DNA from 2 places in the Cytobacillus kochii genome. Region 1 is predicted to be linked to the other one. Evidence: a T-box and tRNA genes for the amino acid it is inferred to sense, from the RefSeq annotation. Region 1 holds a T-box; the other holds one or more tRNA genes.
The links. The T-box of region 1 lies ahead of trpS (tryptophan--tRNA ligase). A T-box ahead of a tRNA ligase gene usually reads a tRNA of that ligase, here a tRNA-Trp.
Positions count from the first base shown of each region.

Region 2: it encodes a tRNA-Trp, which carries the amino acid that the T-box ahead of trpS (tryptophan--tRNA ligase) is inferred to sense. The anticodon was not compared.

Region 1 covers NZ_CP085254.1:1,631,955-1,641,256, forward strand. The annotation lists gene opp4C (oligopeptide ABC transporter permease) at 1-857, shown strand, start outside; gene LG276_RS08650 (YjbA family protein) at 1,213-1,959, shown strand; gene trpS (tryptophan--tRNA ligase) at 2,002-2,994, opposite strand; T-box leader at 3,057-3,255, opposite strand; gene LG276_RS08660 (peptide ABC transporter substrate-binding protein) at 3,770-5,404, shown strand; gene LG276_RS08665 (ABC transporter permease) at 5,569-6,501, shown strand; gene LG276_RS08670 (ABC transporter permease) at 6,508-7,422, shown strand; gene LG276_RS08675 (ABC transporter ATP-binding protein) at 7,434-8,501, shown strand; gene LG276_RS08680 (ABC transporter ATP-binding protein) at 8,505-9,302, shown strand, end outside.
Region 2 covers NZ_CP085254.1:1,421,428-1,430,729, forward strand. The annotation lists gene LG276_RS07570 (nucleotidyltransferase-like protein) at 1-427, shown strand, start outside; rRNA gene LG276_RS07575 (16S ribosomal RNA) at 710-2,258, shown strand; rRNA gene LG276_RS07580 (23S ribosomal RNA) at 2,482-5,414, shown strand; rRNA gene rrf (5S ribosomal RNA) at 5,730-5,846, shown strand; tRNA gene LG276_RS07590 (tRNA-Asn) at 5,866-5,940, shown strand; tRNA gene LG276_RS07595 (tRNA-Ser) at 5,943-6,036, shown strand; tRNA gene LG276_RS07600 (tRNA-Glu) at 6,052-6,126, shown strand; tRNA gene LG276_RS07605 (tRNA-Val) at 6,131-6,206, shown strand; tRNA gene LG276_RS07610 (tRNA-Met) at 6,217-6,290, shown strand; tRNA gene LG276_RS07615 (tRNA-Asp) at 6,294-6,370, shown strand; tRNA gene LG276_RS07620 (tRNA-Phe) at 6,425-6,500, shown strand; tRNA gene LG276_RS07625 (tRNA-Thr) at 6,504-6,576, shown strand; tRNA gene LG276_RS07630 (tRNA-Tyr) at 6,588-6,671, shown strand; tRNA gene LG276_RS07635 (tRNA-Trp) at 6,675-6,748, shown strand; tRNA gene LG276_RS07640 (tRNA-His) at 6,755-6,830, shown strand; tRNA gene LG276_RS07645 (tRNA-Gln) at 6,877-6,951, shown strand; tRNA gene LG276_RS07650 (tRNA-Gly) at 6,957-7,031, shown strand; tRNA gene LG276_RS07655 (tRNA-Cys) at 7,051-7,124, shown strand; tRNA gene LG276_RS07660 (tRNA-Leu) at 7,156-7,244, shown strand; tRNA gene LG276_RS07665 (tRNA-Leu) at 7,266-7,348, shown strand; tRNA gene LG276_RS07670 (tRNA-Gly) at 7,352-7,422, shown strand; gene LG276_RS07675 (ABC transporter ATP-binding protein) at 7,768-8,583, shown strand; gene LG276_RS07680 (iron-hydroxamate ABC transporter substrate-binding protein) at 8,647-9,302, shown strand, end outside.

The DNA of each region.
Region 1 (9,302 bases):
AACTATCTCCATGGAAAATTGCCCGCAATAAATTTCTCAAAAACAAGATAGCAATGACGAGTTTAATTATATTTACTGCGTTTGTCTTGCTCGCTATTTTTGGACCAATATTCACCACACAAGATATCACTAGAATTAATTTTATGTCAATGAACCTGGAACCTTCAGCAGAGCACTGGTTCGGCACAGATACAAATGGTAGGGATGTATTCACCAGAATGGTTTATGGAGCTAGGACATCGTTGTTAATTGGCTTGTCTTGTATGGTATTAATTATATCTATTGGTACAATTGTCGGTGCTATTGCTGGTTATAATGGTGGAAAGATTGATCAAATATTCATGCGTATTACAGATTTTGTTTTGAATTTTCCATTTTTAATATTTGTTATTGTATTAAATACGATATTAGTAGGGAAAGTCTCAGGAGTATGGACATTGATCTTGGTCATCAGTTTCCTTAGCTGGGGGGGAGTTGCCAGAATTGTCCGAAGCCGTTTTCTTTCGGAGAAAGAGAATGAGTATGTTTTAGCAGCAAAATCAATTGGTACGAAGCCGATAAAGATTATTATTAAACATATATTACCGAATATAGCCTCAACAATTATTGTCCAGGCTACATTAATGTTAGCAGTAACAATTGTTGCTGAAGCAGGTTTAAGTTTTTTAGGGTCGGGTGTACCAGCTAATATACCTAGTTGGGGTAATATGTTATTTGAAGCCCGTGATTCTGACGTATTAAGAAATAAAACGTGGATGTGGGTACCGCCCGCTGCAGCTATTACAATCACCATATTAGCAATTAATTTCATCGGAGAAGGCTTAAAAGACGCTCTAAATCCTAAATCTAGAAGGTAGAGGCCTAGCAAGTAAGTCTGAAAAAGAATGCAATTGACCTTTTAAGGTAAATGCATTCTTTTTTTTTTGGATAAATTGGTTATTTGATTAGTAATGAGTGGAAAATTCAATCATTTACTATTTATTATAAATTATATTAATATTTATTTTAGTGAATAATAAATGAATATTATAACATTTACTTCCATATTAAATACACTTTATATCGATTGTATAATTCAATATAAAGTACAAATTGCTTTCTAATCAAAGATAAAAAAGAATAATAATGGATTAGATTGTAAAAGAAAGGAATAAAAACAGAGTTGTTTGCCCATACTTATTGACAAATAATCATGCGAGTGGGGGTTAGGAAATGTTATATCTTCATGATGTTTGGGTGAACTGGTTTGAAGGGGAAGAGAATGGTTACAATGTTTGTCAATTTCATGAATGGCGAAAAGATGATGCAGTTGAATTATTGGATCAAGTACCGTTACTAAGGATTACACCAGCACTATTTCATTATATTGAAAATGATTTATCTGAATTACCACAACAACTATTGAATGACGTGTATCAAAAAGCGTATTTAAGAAAAAATCATGAAAGAGTGCAATTGGATTATTGTTTTGTCATTACTGATGGGACAAACATTATGGCTGTTGATACAATTGGGTATCATATTCCAATTCGAAAGAGTAGATTGATACCAAGACAAGAACAACTTACATATGAAATGATTTCTAATCACGATGAAATGGAATATACTTTTGAACAAAAGCCGAGTCTAAAAAGTTTTCACATTCTTTCTCCAGATCCAGAATTAATGAAAGGCCTGACAAGGAAGGAAAGACAGCTCAAACAATTAATGTTTATGGCACTAGATCAACTTCATAGTTCAGAAAATGAAGCGGAAATTCGCTATTGGTTTACAGAATGGATGCCTGAAGAGTATAAAAGTATTCAATCAATGGGTTTCCATGATGCATGGATGAATTTATATGAAGACAGTAAGATAGGTTGGTCTAAGAAACATGAAAGATTTTGTGAGAATATCATTAAAGGTCAACCTTTTTTTGAGAAGTTATGGGAAATGGAAAATGGTTCAAAGGTAAATTAAATCAAAAAGGGACGCTCAATTTAATTTGAACGTCCCTATTTTTTATTTCTTTTTCCTGCCTAATCCCATAGCATTTTCCATCTTTTTAACCATTTTACCTGCCACTTTGTTGGCATTTGCTGCTCCTGCATCTAATATCTCATCTAATTCTGCTGATTCCATGAGGTGATGATATTTATCTTGAATAGGTTTTAAGTGGCTAATAATTACTGCCGCCAAATCCCCTTTGAAATCACCGTACCCTTTTCCTTCATATTTATTCACAATATTTTCAATTGATTCGCCTGAGAATATCGAGTAAATCGTTAATAAATTTGAAACGCCAGGTTTATTCTCTTTGTCAAAAGCGACGATGCCATCAGAATCTGTTACAGCGCTTTTAATTTTCTTCTCAATTTGTTTCGGCTCGTCCAAAATTGAGATAAATCCTTTTTTATTAGGGTCAGATTTACTCATTTTTTTCGTTGGATCTTGAAGTGACATGATTCGTGCACCCACTTTTGGAATGCTTACTTCTGGAATCGTAAAGATGTCATTGTATTTCTTGTTGAATCTTTCTGCTAAGTCCCTTGTTAATTCTAAATGCTGTTTCTGATCTTCTCCAACCGGGACAATATCTGTACCATATAATAGAATATCTCCCGCCATTAGTGGTGGGTAGGTTAATAAGCCTGCTGAGACAGCTTCTTTACCAGCAGATTTATCTTTAAACTGCGTCATTCTTTCTAACTCACCGATATAAGAAATACATTGTAACATCCATGCGGCTTGTGCATGTGCAGGTACTTCGGATTGAACGAATAGAGTCGCCTTATTGGGATCTAACCCCACAGCAACATAAAGTGCTGCTAGGCTACGGATATTGTTTCTTAGTTGTAAGCGATCCTGTGGAACAGTGATAGCATGTTGATCGACGATACAAAAGTAGCAATCATACTCATTTTGCAACTCGACAAACTGTCTTAATGCTCCGATATAGTTACCAATTGTTATTGTTCCACTGGGTTGAATACCAGAAAAGAGTGTTTTTTTCATCATAATCCTCCTATTTGCTATGAGAAATGAACATATAAAAAGACCACTCATCCCTAAAAAAATCTAGGGACGAATGGTCCGCGGTGCCACCCTAATTATTCACATATGTGAATCTCTTAAAGACAGATAACGTTAGTCTAACGTGAATCGATATATTCATGCTCAAAAAGTCCATTCGATTTAATAGGTTGCTTATTCTCACCTACCATAAGCTCTCTTAAAACCATCTTAAATGTACTACTCTTTTCTCACAGCAATTTGTATTATTTATTTGTAATCATAATATAATATATGTAGAAGTAAATCAAGTGAGCGTTATAACAGCAAAAAAAAAAATTATTTGTTATATACCAATAAAAACTTATGAAAACCCTTACATGACAATAATAATACATGTTTCGACATTTTTTTGAAAAAATATAGATAATTTAGATTATTTAAAACGGGCTTGAAATAAACTTTTAAAGAAACTATAATAAAACCTACCAAACGACATCTTTACAAACATATTACATTTTGTTCGGTTACAGGTAGATGGAATGATGAAAAGGTGAGTTTATCGTAGTCTAATAGATACAAATTTTAATATTCAAGCTGAATTATCTGAATAGAGGGAATTTGTTCTATCAAAATAAACTTACTTTCCTTAGTATGCATTAAGGAATCAACTCTTTTTTTATAATAAAAATTGTTTGATTTTTTCATCAATCTACTCTATGTGAACAATTGTTATTCCTGTGAAGAATCGTTTGAATTAAAAATAGGGGGTTTCACCGTGAAAAAAAGATGGTCAATCTTTTTAAGTATGCTACTTTTAGCTAGCATGGTTCTAGCAGCCTGCGCTGGCGGAGGCGATGACAATGCAGATGGTGGCGATGGAGGTAGTGATGTACCTCAAGAATTAAAAGTAAATATTAATACTGAACCACCTTCATTAAATCCAGGTTTGGCTGAAGATTCTACTTCTGGTACTGTTCTTCGTAACGTATTAGAAGGATTAACTCGAATTGGTCAAGACGATAAACCAGCGGCCGCTATGGCGGAAGATTGGGAAATCTCAGAGGACCAAAAAACATACACATTTAATATCCGTGAAGATGCACAATGGTCAAATGGAGATCCTGTAACTGCAGAAGATTTCGAATATGCATGGAAATGGGCATTAGACCCAGCTAATCAATCAACATATGCATATCAACTATATTATGTTGAAGGTGCAGAAGCTGCAAACACAGGAGAAGGTAGCTTAGATGATGTTGGCGTTAAAGCTGTTGATGAAAAAACTTTAGAAGTTACACTAGCAAACCCAACACCTTACTTTCTTGAACTAACAGCTTTCTATACTTATTTACCAGTAAACAGTAAAATCGCGAAAGAAAATCCAGACTGGGCAACAGATGCTGGTGAAAATTATACGACAAACGGACCTTTCCACTTAGCTGAATGGTCTCACAGTGACCAAATTACTCTTGAAAAGAGCGACACTTATTGGGATAAAGACACTGTAAAATTAGATAAAATTGAAATGTACATGATTAATGATCCAAATACTGAATTATCTATGTTTGATAATGGTGAATTAGATTGGGCAGGTTCTCCAACAGGAGCTCTTCCAACAGATGCAATGCAAGCACTTAAAGATGATGGTAGATTAGAAACACAAGCAATTGCTGGTGTTTATAACTACAAATTCAATACTACTGTTGAACCATTAGATAATGCAAACATTAGAAAAGCTTTAACTCACGCAATTAATCGTGAATCAATTATTAATAACATTACACAAGGGGAACAACTTCCAGCAATGGCAATCGTTCCACCTACGATGTTCCAAGAAAATGAAGAAGGGTACTTCCCTGATAATGATGTTGAAACTGCTAAAGAATTCTTAAATAAAGGTCTTGAAGAATTAGGATTAAGCGATGCATCAGAATTACCAGAAATCAAGCTTTCTTATAACACATCTGAAGCACATCAAAAGATTGCTCAAGCCGTTCAAGATATGTGGAGTGAAAATCTTGGAATTAATGTAACTCTAGATAATGCTGAGTGGAATGTTTTCCTTGATAGTGTAAATAGTGGAGACTTCCAAATTGCTCGTATGGGTTGGTTAGGTGACTTCAATGACGCCATGAACTTCTTGGAAATGTACAAAGATGCTGACGGTGGAAATAACAACACTGGTTGGGAAGATCCTGAATTCCAAAAATTACTTGAACAATCACAAACTGAAACAGATGCTGAAAAGCGTCAACAAATGTTAAAAGATGCAGAAGCTATCTTTATGGATGCGATGCCAGTAGCACCAATTTACTTCTACACAAACAACTGGGTTAAAGATGAAAACTTAAAAGATGTATTTGTATCTGGTTTAGGTGATGTTCAATATAAATGGGCTCACTTTGAATAATTTGATCTTTTAAATGTAAGGTATATGGGATGAAACTTCCTATATACCTTCGTTCTTGTAATAGGTATTATCCTTCTAATGGTAAAATTGTATTATTTATCTATTGTGAGAATTGCAGTTGTAGACATACTGACCTCAGTAAAATCAATTGGAGGTGTTGGACAATGACGAAATATATAGGAAAACGTCTGTTATATATGATAATTTCATTATGGCTAATTGTAACGGCAACATTTTTCCTTATGCGCATTGCACCTGGAAACCCGTTTGCTTCAGAAAAGAAACTACCACCAGAAATTGAAGCGAATTTACAAGCACATTATGGCTTAGATCAGCCATGGTATCAACAATATTTTGATTATCTAATCAATGTAGTTACATGGGATTTTGGCCCATCTTTTAAATACAAAAGTCAAACAGTTAATGATTTGATCACAGAAGGATTCCCTGTATCTTTTGTATTAGGCTTTCAAGCAATACTAATTGCCGTTGCCTTTGGCGTTTTATTTGGTGTTATCGCTGCTTTAAGACAAAATAAATGGCAAGATTATTCAACAATGGCTGTTGCTGTTTTAGGGATATCAGTGCCATCATTCATAATGGCAACATTTTTACAATATTTCTTAGCAATAAAACTCCAAATATTCCCTGTAGCTCGTTGGGAATCATTTATGCACACCATTTTGCCTGCTATTGCACTTGCAGCGGGACCGATGGCATATATCGCAAGACTCACACGATCTAGTATGATTGAAGTATTAGCAAATGATTATATTAAAACTGCTAAAGCAAAAGGCTTGAGCGGTGGTGTAATTACAGTTAAGCACGCAATGAGAAATGCTCTTCTTCCGGTAGTTACTTATTTAGGCCCATTAACCGCGGGTGTTTTAACAGGTAGCTTTGTTATCGAGAAGATTTTCGGTATTCCAGGGTTAGGTTTCCACTTCGTAACAAGTATTACAAATCGTGATTATACAGTAATAATGGGTGTGACAGTTTTTTATAGTATTCTTTTACTATTAGCTATTCTCCTAGTGGATATTGCGTATGGAATCATCGACCCAAGGATTAAACTAGCTGGGAAGAAAGGAGAATAATAAATCATGCAAAGTGCGAATGATAAATTCAAAGTTGTCGGCACACAATTAGATGATGCTGAAAAGATTTCGAAGCCAAGTCTTTCATTTTGGAAAGATGTCTTCATTAGATTCCGAAAAAATAAGCTTGCTATGTTTGGTATAGTCCTACTTATTATTCTCATCTTCATGGCAATCTTTGGACCATATATGACAGAATATGACTACAAGTCAAATGATTTAACAAATAAGAATCAGCCACCTTCTGCTGAGCATTGGTTCGGTACCGATGATCTTGGACGAGATATGTTTGCTCGTACGTGGGAAGGTGCTAGAATTTCCATCTTTATCGGTGTTGCAGCTGCGTTAATCGATTTATTTATTGGTGTTGCCTGGGGCGGAATCGCCGGATACAAAGGTGGTAGAACCGATGAAATAATGATGCGTGGTGCCGATGTTTTATCAGGTATTCCTTACTTGTTATTAGTTATCTTGTTAATGGTTGTACTTGGCCAAAGTTTAAGTACGATGATTATCGCTATGACAATAACCGGATGGATAAATATGTCCCGGATTGTTCGAGGGCAAGTACTTAGCTTGAAGAATCAAGAATTTGTTCTTGCTTCTAAAACCTTAGGTGCAAATACAACAAGAATTATGGGTAAACATTTAATTCCAAACTCAATGGGTCCAATTTTAGTTACAATGACATTAACAATTCCTTCTGCAATCTTTACAGAAGCTTATCTTGGATTCCTAGGATTAGGTTTAACACCGCCTCTAGCGAGTTGGGGTACAATGGCCAATGATGGTTTACCAGCGTTAAGATATTACCCATGGCGATTATTCTTCCCTGCGATCTTTATTTGTTTAACCATTTTTGCATTCAATGTAGTCGGTGATGGTCTACGTGACGCACTCGACCCAAGAAGCCGTAAATAAGGAGTGAGAACATGGAAAAAATTCTCGAAGTAAAAGATCTAAAAGTCTCATTCCAAACTTATGGAGGGACGGTACAAGCTGTTCGTGGTGTTAGCTTTGACCTTCATAAAGGTGAGACATTAGCTATTGTTGGTGAATCAGGTTCAGGTAAAAGTGTTACTTCACAAACACTTATGAAACTAATTCCAATGCCTCCAGGACAAATTACTGGTGGAGAAATTCTTTTCTATGGTGATGATATTGTACCTAAATCAGAAAAAGAAATGGAAAACATACGCGGTAAAGATATTAGTATGATCTTCCAGGATCCAATGACTTCATTAAATCCAACAATGAAAGTTGGTAATCAAATCATCGAAGGTTTGATTAAGCACCAAGGCTTATCTAAAGCAGATGCCAAAAAACGTGCAATAAAATTATTAGAGCTAGTTGGTATTCCGATGCCTGATAAACGAGTGAATCAATATCCGCATGAATTCTCAGGTGGTATGAGACAGCGCGCAATGATAGCTATAGCTTTGGCTACAAACCCTAAATTACTGATTGCTGATGAACCTACAACCGCTCTTGATGTAACTATTCAAGCTCAAATTTTAGAGTTAATGAAAGAGTTACAAGCGAAAATGGATACTTCTATTATCTTTATCACTCATGATCTAGGCGTTGTTGCCAATGTGGCAGATCGTGTAGCTGTTATGTATGCTGGTCAGATCGTTGAAATAGGCACAGTAGATGAAATCTTTTATGATCCGAAGCACCCATATACTTGGGGACTACTTGCTTCTATGCCAAGTGTCGATAATGATACAAAAGATGAATTAGCTGCGATTCCTGGTACGCCACCAGACTTAACAAATCCGCCAATTGGTGATGCATTTGCTGCAAGGAACAAATATGCATTAGCCATTGATTACGAGGAAGAACCACCAATGTTTCAAATTTCTGAAACACATTTTGCGAAAACTTGGTTGTTACACCCTGATGCACCTCATGTTGAACCACCTGCAGCGGTGAAGTTGCGTCAACGTCAAATGTCCTCCAATTTTGATAAACCAGTAATTGTGAAGGAGGGTATTTAAGTTATGACAGAGAAATTACTTGAAATAAAAAATCTAAAACAACATTTTAATGTTGGTAAATCGAATATGGTTAAAGCGGTTGATGGCATTACTTTTGATATTTACAAAGGTGAAACCCTTGGTCTAGTTGGTGAGTCAGGTTGTGGGAAATCAACGACCGGTAGAACAATTATACGCTTGTATAATGCCACTGATGGACAAGTTCTATTTAATGGTGAAAATGTTCATGGTAAAAAGTCAACCAATCAACTAAAAGCATTTAACCGTAAAATGCAGATGATTTTCCAAGACCCTTATGCATCCTTAAATCCTCGTATGACAGTTGCGGATATCATTGCTGAAGGTATTGATATTCATGGGCTTGCAAAGTCGAAAAAAGAGCGTATGGAACGCGTCTATGAGTTACTTGAAACAGTAGGCTTAAATAAAGAGCATGCTAACCGTTATCCACATGAGTTCTCTGGTGGACAAAGACAGCGTATCGGTATTGCTAGAGCGCTAGCTGTTGAACCTGAATTCATTATTGCTGATGAACCGATTTCTGCACTTGACGTATCTATTCAGGCACAAGTTGTTAACCTAATGAAAAAACTTCAGCGTGAAAAAGGGTTAACTTACTTATTCATTGCTCATGATTTGTCAATGGTTAAGTATATTAGTGATAGAATTGGTGTAATGTACTTTGGTAAGCTAGTTGAACTTGCCACAGCGGAAGAGTTGTATAGCAATCCTATGCACCCTTATACACAATCATTATTATCTGCTATTCCTTTACCTGATCCAGAGTCAGAAAGAACACGT
Region 2 (9,302 bases), 210 kb from region 1:
TTTTGATGCTTATAATAATGTTGTTCATTCTTTGCATCATTTAGCGAGGCTCTCAATTATAGAAAATGGTTTCCATCCAGAAGTAACACTGTGGAATCAAATTCGCCATATGGAACCAGAAATAATGAAACTTTATGAAGAGTTAGTACAAAGTCATGAGCCGCTTGAGAAAAGGTTAGAGCTATTATTTTTAGCTAGTGAATTTTTAATTCATTCACGAACAAAGGCTGGAGTTGGCCATTTACTTGAAGTTTTAGCAGAACAATCAGTTTGGACAATTCAAGAAATCATCCAGCATAAAGAACTGAGACACTACTCAGTGGATTTGGTGATTCTATTAGAATACTTAATTGACAAAGGGTTTATTAAAGTAATTAGTGAAGAAACAAAAGGAAAAGGGATTAAACACCGATATTACAGTTTGTAATAAATTATATTAAAAAAGCAAAAAGTGGTTGACCAAGGAAAAAAATGATGATATATTAATAACCGTCGCTAATAACTGTATGAAAAACAGCTAACGCGACGGAATGATTTAAAAAAATCTTGACTCCATAATAATAGATATGTTATTATTGGAAAGTCGCTTCTAAAGCGAACGAGATTGTTCTTTGAAAACTGAACGAACGTAAAACGTCAAGCGTAATTCTAAAAAAGCTGATTTATCAGCAACAAAGCACCATAGGTGCAAATGAGCTAATCAAACACTTTATTGGAGAGTTTGATCCTGGCTCAGGACGAACGCTGGCGGCGTGCCTAATACATGCAAGTCGAGCGAATCTGAGGGAGCTTGCTCCCAAAGATTAGCGGCGGACGGGTGAGTAACACGTGGGCAACCTGCCTGTAAGACTGGGATAACTCCGGGAAACCGGGGCTAATACCGGATAATATCTATTTATACATATAATTAGATTGAAAGATGGTTCTGCTATCACTTACAGATGGGCCCGCGGCGCATTAGCTAGTTGGTGAGGTAACGGCTCACCAAGGCGACGATGCGTAGCCGACCTGAGAGGGTGATCGGCCACACTGGGACTGAGACACGGCCCAGACTCCTACGGGAGGCAGCAGTAGGGAATCTTCCGCAATGGACGAAAGTCTGACGGAGCAACGCCGCGTGAGTGATGAAGGTTTTCGGATCGTAAAACTCTGTTGTTAGGGAAGAACAAGTACCGGAGTAACTGCCGGTACCTTGACGGTACCTAACCAGAAAGCCACGGCTAACTACGTGCCAGCAGCCGCGGTAATACGTAGGTGGCAAGCGTTGTCCGGAATTATTGGGCGTAAAGCGCGCGCAGGCGGTTCCTTAAGTCTGATGTGAAAGCCCACGGCTCAACCGTGGAGGGTCATTGGAAACTGGGGAACTTGAGTGCAGAAGAGGAAAGTGGAATTCCAAGTGTAGCGGTGAAATGCGTAGAGATTTGGAGGAACACCAGTGGCGAAGGCGACTTTCTGGTCTGTAACTGACGCTGAGGCGCGAAAGCGTGGGGAGCAAACAGGATTAGATACCCTGGTAGTCCACGCCGTAAACGATGAGTGCTAAGTGTTAGAGGGTTTCCGCCCTTTAGTGCTGCAGCAAACGCATTAAGCACTCCGCCTGGGGAGTACGACCGCAAGGTTGAAACTCAAAGGAATTGACGGGGGCCCGCACAAGCGGTGGAGCATGTGGTTTAATTCGAAGCAACGCGAAGAACCTTACCAGGTCTTGACATCCTCTGACAATCCTAGAGATAGGACTTTCCCCTTCGGGGGACAGAGTGACAGGTGGTGCATGGTTGTCGTCAGCTCGTGTCGTGAGATGTTGGGTTAAGTCCCGCAACGAGCGCAACCCTTGATCTTAGTTGCCAGCATTCAGTTGGGCACTCTAAGGTGACTGCCGGTGACAAACCGGAGGAAGGTGGGGATGACGTCAAATCATCATGCCCCTTATGACCTGGGCTACACACGTGCTACAATGGATGGTACAAAGGGCTGCAAGACCGCGAGGTTTAGCCAATCCCATAAAACCATTCTCAGTTCGGATTGTAGGCTGCAACTCGCCTACATGAAGCCGGAATCGCTAGTAATCGCGGATCAGCATGCCGCGGTGAATACGTTCCCGGGCCTTGTACACACCGCCCGTCACACCACGAGAGTTTGTAACACCCGAAGTCGGTGGGGTAACCTTTTGGAGCCAGCCGCCTAAGGTGGGACAGATGATTGGGGTGAAGTCGTAACAAGGTAGCCGTATCGGAAGGTGCGGCTGGATCACCTCCTTTCTAAGGAATATACGGAATTAACTTGATGTTGGACTGTTCGTTCAGTTTTGAGAGTATAATCTCTCGATTCAATCGTTCTTTGAAAACTAGATAATGTAATGAAGAAGATTACCGAGTAATCGCCACCTTAGTTATTTTCTCTCTATATAATAGTAATAGAGTAGAGATACTAAACTTTTTTAAAAACACAACCGTGAGGGAAGCGAAAGCAACCCAAACATATGGTTAAGTTAATAAGGGCGCACGGTGAATGCCTTGGCACTAGGAGCCGATGAAGGACGGGACTAACACCGATATGCTTCGGGGAGCTGTAAGTAAGCTTTGATCCGGAGATTTCCGAATGGGGAAACCCCCTATCCGTTATGGGATAGGATCTATACCTGAATACATAGGGTATGGAAGGCAGACCCGGGGAACTGAAACATCTAAGTACCCGGAGGAAGAGAAAGCAAACGCGATTCCCTGAGTAGCGGCGAGCGAAACGGGATTAGCCCAAACCAAGAGGCTTGCCTCTTGGGGTTGTAGGACATTCTATACGGAGTTACAAAGGAACGAGATAGACGAAGAGGTCTGGAAAGGCCCGCCATAGGAGGTAAAAGCCCTGTAGTTGAAACTTCGTTCCCTCCAGAGTGGATCCTGAGTACGGCGGGACACGAGAAATCCCGTCGGAAGCAGGGAGGACCATCTCCCAAGGCTAAATACTCCCTAGTGACCGATAGTGAACCAGTACCGTGAGGGAAAGGTGAAAAGCACCCCGGAAGGGGAGTGAAAGAGATCCTGAAACCGTGTGCCTACAAGTAGTTAGAGCCCGTTAATGGGTGATAGCGTGCCTTTTGTAGAATGAACCGGCGAGTTACGATTACATGCGAGGTTAAGTTGGACAGACGGAGCCGTAGCGAAAGCGAGTCTGAATAGGGCGAATGAGTATGTGGTCGTAGACCCGAAACCAGGTGATCTACCCATGTCCAGGGTGAAGTCCAGGTAACACTGGATGGAGGCCCGAACCCACGTACGTTGAAAAGTGCGGGGATGAGGTGTGGGTAGCGGAGAAATTCCAATCGAACTTGGAGATAGCTGGTTCTCTCCGAAATAGCTTTAGGGCTAGCCTCATGCGTAAGAATCTTGGAGGTAGAGCACTGTTTGGACTAGGGGCCCTCATCGGGTTACCGAATTCAGACAAACTCCGAATGCCAAAGATTTATCCATGGGAGTCAGACTGCGAGTGATAAGATCCGTAGTCAAGAGGGAAACAGCCCAGACCACCAGCTAAGGTCCCAAAGTATACGTTAAGTGGAAAAGGATGTGGAGTTGCTTAGACAACCAGGATGTTGGCTTAGAAGCAGCCACCATTTAAAGAGTGCGTAATAGCTCACTGGTCGAGTGACTCCGCGCCGAAAATGTACCGGGGCTAAACGTATCACCGAAGCTGTGGATTGAACATCGTTGATGTTCAGTGGTAGGAGAGCGTTCTAAGGGCGTTGAAGCTAGACCGTAAGGACTGGTGGAGCGCTTAGAAGTGAGAATGCCGGTATGAGTAGCGAAAGATGGGTGAGAATCCCATCCACCGAATGCCTAAGGTTTCCTGAGGAAGGCTCGTCCGCTCAGGGTTAGTCGGGACCTAAGCCGAGGCTGAAAAGCGTAGGCGATGGACAACAGGTTGATATTCCTGTACCACCGTATTCTGTTTGAGTGATGGGGGGACGCAGGAGGATAGGGTAAGCGCACGATTGGATGTGCGTCTAAGCAGTTAGAGGGACCATGAGGCAAATCCCATGGTCATATACCTTGAGCTGTGATAGCGAGGGAAATTTAGTACCGAAGTTCTTGATTCCACACTGCCAAGAAAAGCCTCTAGCGAGGAATAAGGTGCCCGTACCGCAAACCGACACAGGTAGGCGAGGAGAGAATCCTAAGGTGAGCGAGAGAACTCTCGTTAAGGAACTCGGCAAAATGACCCCGTAACTTCGGGAGAAGGGGTGCTCATTAGGGTGTTAAAGCCTTGATGAGCCGCAGTGAATAGGCCCAGGCGACTGTTTAGCAAAAACACAGGTCTCTGCGAAGCCGCAAGGCGAAGTATAGGGGCTGACGCCTGCCCGGTGCTGGAAGGTTAAGAGGAGAGGTTAGCTCACGCGAAGCTTTGAATCGAAGCCCCAGTAAACGGCGGCCGTAACTATAACGGTCCTAAGGTAGCGAAATTCCTTGTCGGGTAAGTTCCGACCCGCACGAAAGGCGTAACGATCTGGGCACTGTCTCAACGAGAGACTCGGTGAAATTATAGTACCTGTGAAGATGCAGGTTACCCGCGACAGGACGGAAAGACCCCGTGGAGCTTTACTGTAGCCTGATATTGAATTTTGGTACAGCTTGTACAGGATAGGTAGGAGCCTTAGAAGCCGGAGCGCTAGCTTCGGTGGAGGCGTCGGTGGGATACTACCCTGGCTGTATTGAAATTCTAACCCACATCCCTTATCGGGATGGGAGACAGTGTCAGGTGGGCAGTTTGACTGGGGCGGTCGCCTCCTAAAGAGTAACGGAGGCGCCCAAAGGTTCCCTCAGAATGGTTGGAAATCATTCGTAGAGTGTAAAGGCACAAGGGAGCTTGACTGCGAGACCTACAAGTCGAGCAGGGACGAAAGTCGGGCTTAGTGATCCGGTGGTTCCGCATGGAAGGGCCATCGCTCAACGGATAAAAGCTACCCCGGGGATAACAGGCTTATCTCCCCCAAGAGTCCACATCGACGGGGAGGTTTGGCACCTCGATGTCGGCTCATCGCATCCTGGGGCTGTAGTCGGTCCCAAGGGTTGGGCTGTTCGCCCATTAAAGCGGTACGCGAGCTGGGTTCAGAACGTCGTGAGACAGTTCGGTCCCTATCCGTCGTGGGCGCAGGAAATTTGAGAGGAGCTGTCCTTAGTACGAGAGGACCGGGATGGACGCACCGCTGGTGTACCAGTTGTCTTGCCAAAGGCATCGCTGGGTAGCTATGTGCGGAAGGGATAAGTGCTGAAAGCATCTAAGCATGAAGCCCCCCTCGAGATGAGATTTCCCATAGCGCAAGCTAGTAAGATCCCTGAAAGATGATCAGGTTGATAGGTTAGAGGTGGAAGTGTGGCGACACATGTAGCTGACTAATACTAATCGATCGAGGACTTAACCAAAAACGAAAAGCGAAAGCGCCTTGCACAGGTGCGACAAGCATAAGAGACAGATTTGACAGGAGGTTGTTCTTTAACCTCATGAAAAATTTGACTTATGACCTCGAGCACCTAGGCGCTGTAGCTGGACAATACGAAATGCGGGCGGCTCCTAGCCGCCGCAGCTAGACAGCACTACGTAAGTAGTAGCCTACAGCACGCATTCAGGCGATTACTCAAAACAATCTTCTTCAACATTACCTAGTTTTCAGAGAATGATTTAAAATTTCTCTTGAAATTTTCATAAAAGACGTTATAATAATAAATGTCTTTAAAAAGTCCGGTGGCGATAGCGAGAAGGTCACACCCGTTCCCATACCGAACACGGAAGTTAAGCTTCTCAGCGCCGATGGTAGTTAGGGGCTGTCCCCTTGTGAGAGTAGGACGTTGCCGGGCATACATACTATTATATTATTCCGCAGTAGCTCAGTGGTAGAGCATTCGGCTGTTAACCGAACGGTCGTAGGTTCGAATCCTACCTGCGGAGCCAATGGAGAGCTGTCCGAGCTGGCCGAAGGAGCACGATTGGAAATCGTGTAGGCGGTTTATAGCCGTCTCAAGGGTTCAAATCCCTTGCTCTCCGCCATTAAACATATAAACTGGCCCCTTGGTCAAGCGGTTAAGACACCGCCCTTTCACGGCGGTAACACGGGTTCGAATCCCGTAGGGGTCACCATTTTGGAGGATTAGCTCAGCTGGGAGAGCATCTGCCTTACAAGCAGAGGGTCGGCGGTTCGATCCCGTCATCCTCCACCATTCATATTATCGCGGGGTGGAGCAGTCCGGTAGCTCGTCGGGCTCATAACCCGAAGGTCGCAGGTTCAAATCCTGCCCCCGCAATTTGGTCCGGTAGTTCAGTTGGTTAGAATGCCTGCCTGTCACGCAGGAGGTCGCGGGTTCGAGTCCCGTCCGGACCGCCACTACATAAATTCACACAAATGTATTAAAAACATATTGTAAAACGTATAAGTTTTGGCTCAGTAGCTCAGTCGGTAGAGCAAAGGACTGAAAATCCTTGTGTCGGCGGTTCGATTCCGTCCTGAGCCACCATTTGCCGGCCTAGCTCAATTGGTAGAGCAACTGACTTGTAATCAGTAGGTTGGGGGTTCAAGTCCTCTGGCCGGCATCGTTTTTCATGGAGGGGTAGCGAAGTGGCTAAACGCGGCGGACTGTAAATCCGCTCCTTCGGGTTCGGCAGTTCGAATCTGCCCCCCTCCACCATCTAGGGGTATAGTTTAATGGTAAAACGAAGGTCTCCAAAACCTTTGATGTGGGTTCGATTCCTACTACCCCTGCCAATTATGGCGGTTGTGGCGAAGTGGTTAACGCATCGGATTGTGGTTCCGACATTCGTGGGTTCGATTCCCATCAGCCGCCCCATTATTTTAAATTCACTTTTTTTGCTTTCATGCATAGAATATACAAATGGGCTATAGCCAAGTGGTAAGGCAACGGATTTTGATTCCGTCATTCGCAGGTTCGAACCCTGCTAGCCCAGCCAGATTTGCGGAAGTAGTTCAGTGGTAGAACATCACCTTGCCAAGGTGAGGGTCGCGGGTTCGAATCCCGTCTTCCGCTCCAAATATTCATTTATATTGATGGCGGCATAGCCAAGTGGTAAGGCAGAGGTCTGCAAAACCTTCACCACCGGTTCAAATCCGGTTGCCGCCTCCAATACATATTCATTAGTTTTTATACACCTCATGCCGGGGTGGCGGAACTGGCAGACGCACAGGACTTAAAATCCTGCGGTAGGTGACTACCGTACCGGTTCGATTCCGGTCCTCGGCACCATAATTAAATAAAAGAATATTTGCCGGTGTGGCGGAATTGGCAGACGCGCACGACTCAAAATCGTGTTCCATCACGGAGTGTCGGTTCGACCCCGACCACCGGTATTTGCGGGTGTAGTTTAGTGGTAAAACCTCAGCCTTCCAAGCTGATGATGAGGGTTCGATTCCCTTCACCCGCTTATATGGAAGTTAAGGACTGTAGACAATCTCTATTTATTAGTAGATTGCCTACAGTCTTTTTTTAGTAGAAATGACTAGTTATGGTGTTTTTTACTAAACTTAAAGAAGTGTATAATGACTTAAAGTGAAGAAATGGATGAAAGGCTCCAGTAACGTGAAATGCATTCTCCTTAAAAAAATATATGTAGAATACAGGTTGGTTAACAAGAAATATGCTGGAAATGAAAACTTTTCGGATTGATGGTTGACAGGATAGCTTTTATTAGATAAAATTTTCTTTGAAGTTGATAATCATTATCAATGACGTGATGATGATCTAAAATGTTCGGATGGAGTGAATGACCTTGTCTAGATTATTTACTGAAGACTTAAGAATTGCATACGGTGATAGAGAGATTGTGAAGAACTTAAACATGATGATACCAGACGGTGAGATTACGGCTATTATTGGGCCGAATGGTTGCGGTAAATCGACTGTCTTAAAGACGATTGCAAGAATTATCCAAGCCAAAGCTGGGTCTGTATATCTTGATGGTAAGCAAATCAGTAAGGAATCGACAAAAGCGATTGCACAAAAAATGGCCATTCTTCCTCAATCTCCTGATGCTCCTGAAGGCTTAACAGTTTCAGAGCTAGTATCTTATGGAAGATTTCCATATCAAAAGGGTATGGGGAGATTAACAGCAAAAGATCGCCAGGTGATAGATTGGGCACTCCAAGTAACAGGAATTGCAGAATTTAAAGATAGAGAAGTAGATGCATTGTCTGGTGGACAGCGGCAAAGAGTATGGATTGCGATGGCTTTGGCTCAAGAAACTGATATAATTTTATTGGATGAGCCGACTACATATTTAGATATGTGTCATCAATTGGAAGTATTAGAACTGTTAAAAGAGCTTAATCAGTTAGAAAATAGAACAATTGTTATGGTTATTCATGATTTAAACCATGCAGCAAGGTTCGCTGATTATTTGATTGCTATGAGAGCAGGCAAAATTATTAAAAATGGTGCTGCGAAGGAAGTTATGAATAAGCAGATTTTAAGAGAAGTATTTAATATTGATGCAGAAATTGGTATTGACCCACGTACACAAAAACCAATCTGCTTAACGTATGACTTAATTGATAGTAGGATGGTAGTTCAAGAGCAAGTCGTTTAATGATTTGCTTCTTTTTTTGACTATAATTGAGAATGATTATTATTATAAAGGTGGATGGAAAACTTGAAAAAGCAATTGGTATTTTTATTTTTTATTCTATTATTAGTTTTAACTGCTTGCGGAAATGATGGGAATGAATCGTCAGGTGAACGCAGTAAGGAAACGGAAAAAGAAACATTTACATATGAATCAGAAAATGGAGAAATGGAGTTACCAGCTAATCCTAAAAGAGTAGCATCAATGGCTTATACTGGTAATGTTCTATCATTAGGGATTACGCCAGTAGCAATAGATGAGTGGTCTAAAGCGAACAAATTTTACGGTGATAAACTGAAAAATTCTGAAGTTATTACAGCAGATAATGTAGAGAAATTATTAGAATTAGAACCAGATTTAATTATTGCATATTCAACTGACGAAAATTTAGATAAATACAAAGAAATCGCGCCAACCGTCACATTAACTTATGAAAAATATGGCTATTTAGATCAACACCTTGAAATAGGTAAGGTGTTAGGAAAAGAGCAGGAAGCACAAGCATGGGTGGAAGAGTGGAAAGAAAAGACAGCTGCTGAAGGTGAGAAAGTAAAAGAGGTAATTGGTGATGATGCGACTGTTATGGTATTTGAGACATTTGGTAAAGACATGTATGTGTATGGAGAGAACTGGGGACGAGGAACAGAAATCATCTATCAAGCACTTGGTTTAAAAGCACCTAA